One region of the Brevibacterium marinum genome, then DNA from elsewhere that is predicted to be linked to it. Evidence: predicted binding sites of a transcription regulator. Region 1 holds the regulator's gene; each other region holds the start of a gene.
What was found. The regulator LexA, encoded in region 1, represses DNA repair genes until DNA is damaged. The targets are predictions, from matches to a motif close to TCGAACANNTGTTCGA.
Positions count from the first base shown of each region.

Region 2: a site for LexA is predicted at 1,118-1,133, ahead of BKA07_RS15125 (HNH endonuclease signature motif containing protein). Genes of this name have one in related genera too.
Region 3: a site for LexA is predicted at 838-853, ahead of BKA07_RS04925 (TetR-type transcription factor C-terminal domain-containing protein). Genes of this name have one in related genera too.

Region 1 is NZ_JAATJN010000001.1:2,251,490-2,253,755, reverse strand. It holds gene BKA07_RS09935 (histidinol-phosphate transaminase) at 1-143, opposite strand, end outside; gene BKA07_RS09930 (LysM peptidoglycan-binding domain-containing protein) at 153-485, opposite strand; gene lexA (transcriptional repressor LexA) at 720-1,475, shown strand; gene BKA07_RS09920 (helicase C-terminal domain-containing protein) at 1,611-2,266, opposite strand, start outside.
Region 2 is NZ_JAATJN010000001.1:3,389,402-3,391,667, forward strand. It holds gene BKA07_RS15125 (HNH endonuclease signature motif containing protein) at 1-1,007, opposite strand, end outside; gene BKA07_RS15130 (SLC13 family permease) at 1,454-2,266, shown strand, end outside.
Region 3 is NZ_JAATJN010000001.1:1,130,392-1,132,657, forward strand. It holds gene BKA07_RS04920 (hypothetical protein) at 1-79, opposite strand, end outside; gene BKA07_RS04925 (TetR-type transcription factor C-terminal domain-containing protein) at 150-809, opposite strand; gene BKA07_RS04930 (pyridoxal phosphate-dependent decarboxylase family protein) at 1,018-2,266, opposite strand, start outside.

The DNA.
Region 1 (2,266 bases):
CGCATGCTTTCGACGACGACGTCCGGGATCGGATAGGCGTTCTCATTGACGTTCAGCTGCACCGGCACATCCAGGTGCGGAGCACCGTAGGGCTTGAGGCCGACTAGGTCCGAACGCACTGGCAAAGACTCGAAATTTCCCACCGCATCAGTTTAGCGCTGAGGCACATCCAAGGTCTGACCCGGGTGCACCACCGGCGATGACAGATGGTTGATGTCGACGATGTCGGCGACGACATCGCGAGTGTCCCGGTCCAGGCCGAGGCCCACGGCCACGGCCCACAGGGACTCCCCTTCACCGACGACCACTGCTTCGGCGTCGATGCCGACTGATTCGGCCTCCGACCCGGCAGCGGCGGAGAACGACTGAGTGGCGACGAAGAACGCCCCTCCGACGATGGCAACAGCGCACAACAGGGTCCGGAGCAGGCGCATCGCCTGGCGTCCACGTGCAGTGAAGCGCAGGTCCTGAATCTGTGCAGTCATCGCATTACCTCTTTCCTTCGTACGAATCCACCCTCAATAGGTAGAACGCCTGTTCTATTCAACATGCCAATCGAACATATGTCCAGTCCAGCTCGAACATTTATGCGACAATGAGAGAGAACCAGCGTTGTTGATTGATCTGAAAGAACCATCTCAGTCGGCACTGACACGAGAATTCTCGACGCGAGGATCAACGCGTGACGCCGGCGGGAATAGAACGAAGGGGAACGAGCAGTGGTTCAGAACAAACGAGGGAGAGGTCGTCCCCGCAATGAGGACGTCGCCAGCGAGATCAAAGCCGCCCGTGATGACGACGAAGAGGTGTCGATCCCGGATGGTTCCACCGGCGAAGGCGATTTTCGCCTCACGCCCCGACAGCGACTGGTCCTCGAAACGATCGAGCGCGCAGTCGTCTCCAACGGATACCCACCGAGCATGCGCGAGATCGGCAAGGCCGCCGGACTCGCATCGCTGTCCAGCGTGGCCCACCAGCTCTCACAGCTCGAACGCCTCGGCTATGTTCGCAGAGATCCGAAGCGCCCACGTGCCATCGAAGTGGTCAACCCGTTCGAAGAGGAAGAGGCCGAGCGAGCCAAATACGAAGAGCTGGCCAACAACACCGTCCAGGTCCCCGTGGTCGGCCGCATCGCCGCGGGCGGTCCCATCCTCGCCGAGCAGGAGGTCGACGATGTCTTCTCGCTGCCCGCCCAGGTCGTCGGCTCGGGCGAAATGTTCCTGCTCAAGGTCGTCGGCGATTCGATGATCGAAGCCGCCATCTGCCACGACGACTGGGTGGTCGTGCGCAAACAGCACACGGCCGACAACGGGCAGATCGTCGCGGCCCTTCTCGACGGAGAGGCGACCGTGAAGACGCTCAAACGCAAGGCCGGCCATCAGTGGCTGCTTCCTCAGAACAAGGACTACGAACCCATCGACGGGTCCTATGCGCAGATCATGGGCCTCGTCGTCGCAGTGGTCCGACGCCTCTGAGCCGAGGCAGACCCCGGCACCTGACAGTGCCGAACGGTCTCAGCCAGGTGCAGTGCCCACGATCGCCGCGGTCGTGGGCACCGCGTGTCTCGGGCGCCGGGATCGGTTGCGCACCCCGTCAGCCGAGCGTGCGTGTCAGTCGTCCTTCTCTGCCAGACGTCCGAGGCTGGCCTTGACGAGTGCCGAATCGGTGCTCGGCCACATCGACGGCATCGAATTCACGAGGTACCCGGAATAGCGCGCCGAACGCAGACGAGAGTCGAGGACGGCCACGACGCCCTGGTCCGACGTCGAGCGGATCAGCCGGCCCGCTCCCTGCGCCAGCCGCAGCGCGGCGTGGGTGGCACTGACGGCCATGAACCCGTTGACACCACGGCTGTCGGCATCGCGGGATCTGGCCTGCATCAGCGGATCGTCGGGGCGTGGGAACGGGAGCCGGTCGATGATGACGAGACGATTGGTCCGCCCCGGCACGTCCACTCCCTGCCACAGCGACATGGTGCCGAACAGGCACGCCTCCTCATCGGCGCTGAACTGGGAGACGAGGGAGGGCAGTCCGTCGTCGCCTTGGAGGAGGATCGGAACGTCCAGCGTCGACCGCAGGTGCTCGGCAGCGGCGTTCGCGGCGGCGCGAGAGGAGAACAGCCCCAGGGCTCCCCCGTTGGATGCCGTCACGAGTTCCTCGAGCTCTTCCAGCGCCTGCTCGCTCAGTCCGCTGCGGCCGGGCCGCGGAAGGTGGGCGGCGACGTAGAGGATGCTCTGCCTGCCGTAGTCGAAGGGCGAACCGACAT
Region 2 (2,266 bases), 1.1 Mb from region 1:
CGCTGAAAGCTGGCGTTGACCTCTGCCGCTGGGCCTGTCATTGACATACATGCGCTGCCGTCCTTGAACGTGTCGACGTCGACACGGCGGCGGCGCGCGGCCACTTCGGCCCGGTCCTCCTTCGGCTCGAAGAGTTGAATCTTCTTCCGCAGGGCAGTCCGAAGTGTTTCGCTGGTCACGTCTGCCCTGCGAACAGCCAAGTAGTCGTCGAGCGTGGGAAGATACCGCAATGCCACCGTTTGGCACAGATCTGCGGCGACCTCTACATGTGCATACGTGAATTCGCCGTCGCGAACGCGTTCGGCGAACCGCGGGAGTCCATGTATCACCGTCATCGCCGAGGTCAGGCGGCGATATGTGCGAGGAGTGGACGTTCCGAAGGCTGTCGAGATCTCAGCGATGTCTTCGGTAAGCACATTGTCATGAACCCACAGGGAGAAGTCCGTGCCCGGTTCGAAGCCCGGGAAGTCTGGAGGTTCGGCGACTTCAGGCTCTGACTCAGTTTGTGGCGACCGGACGCTCGCGGCAAATTTCGGGTCGTAGCTCATCACGGCCGTTGACGTTTTGGGGACCCTGACGAGATCTGTGCACGTCAGGTCCAAGTCGGATTCATCAAGAGGACCGGAGTTCCACGCGATGTCAGAAAAGGTGGCCCGTTGTTTGACGCCGCTGGCGCTCTCTTCGTCGGACGGGTAGTCACGTCGAGCGACCGTGCCGGCGATCGTCGAGAATCTGTAAGGGTCATCGCCCTCGGGAACATCGGAGCCGTGGTTCTGGATGACATGTTCGAGGATGACTCCAGCACTGAGCTCGAGGACCTTCAGCTGCGTCTGGTCGGATTCGGCGGACGTGCTTGCGAGCTTCGTGACACTGGATTCGAACCGGACACTGTAACGAGGTGAGGCGCCTTCAGCGTCATCCGCGCGAGCATTCGTGCTCGAGGCCCGGAGGCGCTGGCCCCCGCCATCGCCGCACTGCGCATCATGAGCTGTGCCTGTGGCCTTCATTGCGGTTCACCTGCCTCGTACGTCTTTGTCGGGAAGAGTGAGTGGAGCGTTATTCAGATCAACTGATAATCCAACTATACATGATTCGAATCTTAATTGTACATATGCTTTTGAATAGACTTTCGAATGTCTTTTAATGTTTTAGTCGCGTCGGCAATGCTCACATCTGCGCGACCCAGTCCTTGATCAGCGCCCTGTTCATCGTCCGCCCAGCCCCTTTCATAAGTCGATCCTCCCATTCGACACTGACGCGAGATTCGCCTTCACACCTCAGAACACTGCCTGCATCGCGAGATGGGACGGTCAGCAATTGGAATTTGGCTTAGATTGAGCATCGCGCGACAAGCGGGCACACCCACCATGTGGGTCATCCCGCAATCCGCTCCCCCAGCCGCGAAGACGACGGCAATTGTGAGCAAGCAGAGGATGAAGGAGACACCGTCCAAATGAGTGCGGAACTGATCTGTGTGATCGTCCTCGGGCTGATGTTCGTCATCGGCACGTGGCGTGACATCAACATGGGCCTGCTCGGCTTCATCGCCGCCGCCGGCGTCGGCGGTCTGGTCCTCCATCAGGCACCCGAGGAGTTCTTCGCCGGCTTTCCCGTTGACCTCTTCCTCACGCTGGTGGGCCTGACCTATCTGTTCGGTTTCGCACAGAACAACGGGGTGATCGAGGTCATCGTCAATTGGTGCGTGAAACTCGTCGGCGGCCGAATAGCACTGATGCCATGGATCTTCTTCGGACTCACTGCGGTACTCATCGCTCTGGGTGCGCTCTTCGCTGTGGCGATCATCGCGCCTCTGGCTCTGTCGTTCGCACGGAAGCATCGGATCAATCAGTTCATGGTGGGCCTCCTCGTCGTCCACGGTGCACTGGCCGGGGCCTTCTCCCCCATCAGCGTCTACGGCATCTTCATCAACGACTATCTGGCCAAGAACGGGCTGACCCCCACCCCGGTGTCCCTGTTCCTCGCGCCGCTGGTCTTCAACCTCATATTCGCGCTCGTCGTCTACCTCGTCCTCCACCGTCGACCCGGATTGCGCGCCGAGGCGGACGACCGGCTGTCCGCCGAGTCCGAGAGTTCCGTACCCGGCTCCGTTGACTCCCCTACCTCGCCGACAGCACCTCGGTCGGGCCTCCTGACGACGAAGTCTCCCACCCGGGGTGTCGAGGGCAACCGGGTGGTCAGGAGTCAGGTTCCGACTCTGGTCGGGCTGATCGCCATGGCTCTGTCCGTGCTCATCTTCGGGTGGGAC
Region 3 (2,266 bases), 1.1 Mb from region 1:
TGAGATACCAGCCTAGAATCCACGAGACAACACCGATCGCGGTGATGATGAGCCCGCTAACCCACGTCAGCTTCGTCATGGTCGTCCTTTCGAGCTTCCTCGACGAGCGCTATTTTCGCCGCGCCGACCCGAGTACACCCAGTGCTGGGTCACTTTCCGTCGGAGATGAAGTCGAGCATGCCTGCCTGGTTGACCGGCAGTGCCAGCAGACGGTCGAGCTGTTCGGCGCTGGGGTCGATGCCGAGGATGCGCAGAGAATACTGTGTGAAATCGCGTTCGATGTCGTCCGGCGTGAGGTCGCCGCTGGGGCGGTACCAGAGCGAGAGCGAATTGCAGATCGAGTGGATCGCACGTGTGGCAAGCTGTGCGCTGTCGACCCTGAACGCTCCCGAGTCGATGCCGGATTGGACGATCTCGCCCATGATGTCTCGTGCTTCGCGCTGCAGGTCCTTGACCCGGTCGTCGTTGTCACCGGTCAGTCGTTCGGTGTCACGCAGGAGCACGGTCGACACCGAGACATTTTCCATGCGGTAGCGCGAGAGGTAGCGCACGGCAGCGGCCAGCTGGTCGGTGGGATCATCGCCCACCTCGGCGATGACGGCGCGACTGTGCTCGATGTACCAGGAATATGCCGTGTGCACGAGTTCGTACAGGGCTTCCTGCTTGGACGGGAAGTAGTAGTAGAGTGCGGACAGGCTCAGTCCGGCGGTCTGCGCGATATCGCGGATGGAGGCACCGTCGAACCCCTTGGAGGCGAAGGTGTCTCGAGCCGAGCGGAGGATGTTGTTGCGGCCGTTGGTTGATCGCACGGTGCTTGCACTCCTTGGCGGTCGGATATCGAACAATCTTTCACTTGCCAATCGACAATACATGACGTTGGCGCGCGAAGCGTCGTTTCGGTCGGCAAATGAGCTGTACCGGTGGTTTCTCTGTGATGTCGCCGTTGCGCAGAGCGTGAAGTGCAGTGCTGGCAGCAACGGGCCTGCTTGGACTCGATGGGGGACGGGTCCCCGACGATCACGCGTGTTCGAGGGCGTCAGCGACGGCCCCAACAGCCTGCGAGATGTCATCGTCAGTGCTTTGCCAGTTGACGACGGAGATTCTCATGACGCGTTTGCCCTGCCAATCAGTACCGCCGAACCAGGCGGTTCCGTCACTCTGCAGTCGATCGATAACCGGTTCTGTGCGAGCATCGTGGTGACCATCTTGACTGCGGAACCGGACGAGGCCTTGGTTGATGACAGGGTCGACAAGCAGTTCGGCCGAAGGCAGATCTCCGATCTCGCCTGCAAGTCGTCGTGCAAGCCGACACGTGCGCTCGACGATCTCTGTGATGCCGACCCGACCAAGTGCACGGATGGTTGCGTAGACCGGTACACCTCGAGCTCGACGCGACCATTCTGGATTCCAGTCGATCTGGTCCCGTGCCGCGTCCGGGGCGGCGTCGGCCGGGTCTTCCGAGTGGACGAGGTAGCTGGCCCGGATTGACATGGCCGCACGGTGCGCTCGTCTGTCGCGGATCACCACGACGCCATTATCGAAGGGAACGTTGAGCCATTTGTGGGCATCGGTCGTCCATGAGTCAGCATTGGTGGCCCCGTCGAGCAGATGGCGAAAGTGCGGGCTCACTCCGGCCCATAGACCGAAGGCACCATCGATATGTACCCATGCTCCGTAGTCATGTGCGATGCGACAGGCCTCTCGAAACGGGGCGAAGCTGCCTGTGTTGATCTCGCCTGCCTGCAAGATGACAATTGATGGGCGACTGGGATCGGCGCTCAGTCGCGACTCCAGAGCTGCTGTATCAAGGAGGCCGTGATCATCGGTGCCGAGAGCGCTGATGCTTGCGGTTCCGAAGCCGAGCAGGCGGCAGGCCCGTTCAATGGAGGCATGCTGTTCTCCCGAGCACAGAACGCGTATCTGAGGCGATCCGGCCAAGCGGTCGTATTCCGCGTCCCATCCGCGATTGTGCAGGAGATTGTTTCGAGCGGCTGCCAAAGCGGTGGCGTGGGCCATCTGCGCACCGCTGGTGAACGCGACCGACGCTTCCCGAGGCAGACCGAGCAATTGTTTGACCCATTCCCCGGCTACCTCCTCGATGACCGAGACGGCGGGGCCGCAGGAATAGAGTGCAGCGTTCTGATCCCACGCCGTCACCATCCAATCTGCTGCGAGAGCAGCCAGGTGGCTGCCGCCGATCACCCAACCGAAGAATCGTCCACTGGTTGTGCGCAACACTCCTGGTTCTGCCTCGCGTGCGATGGTC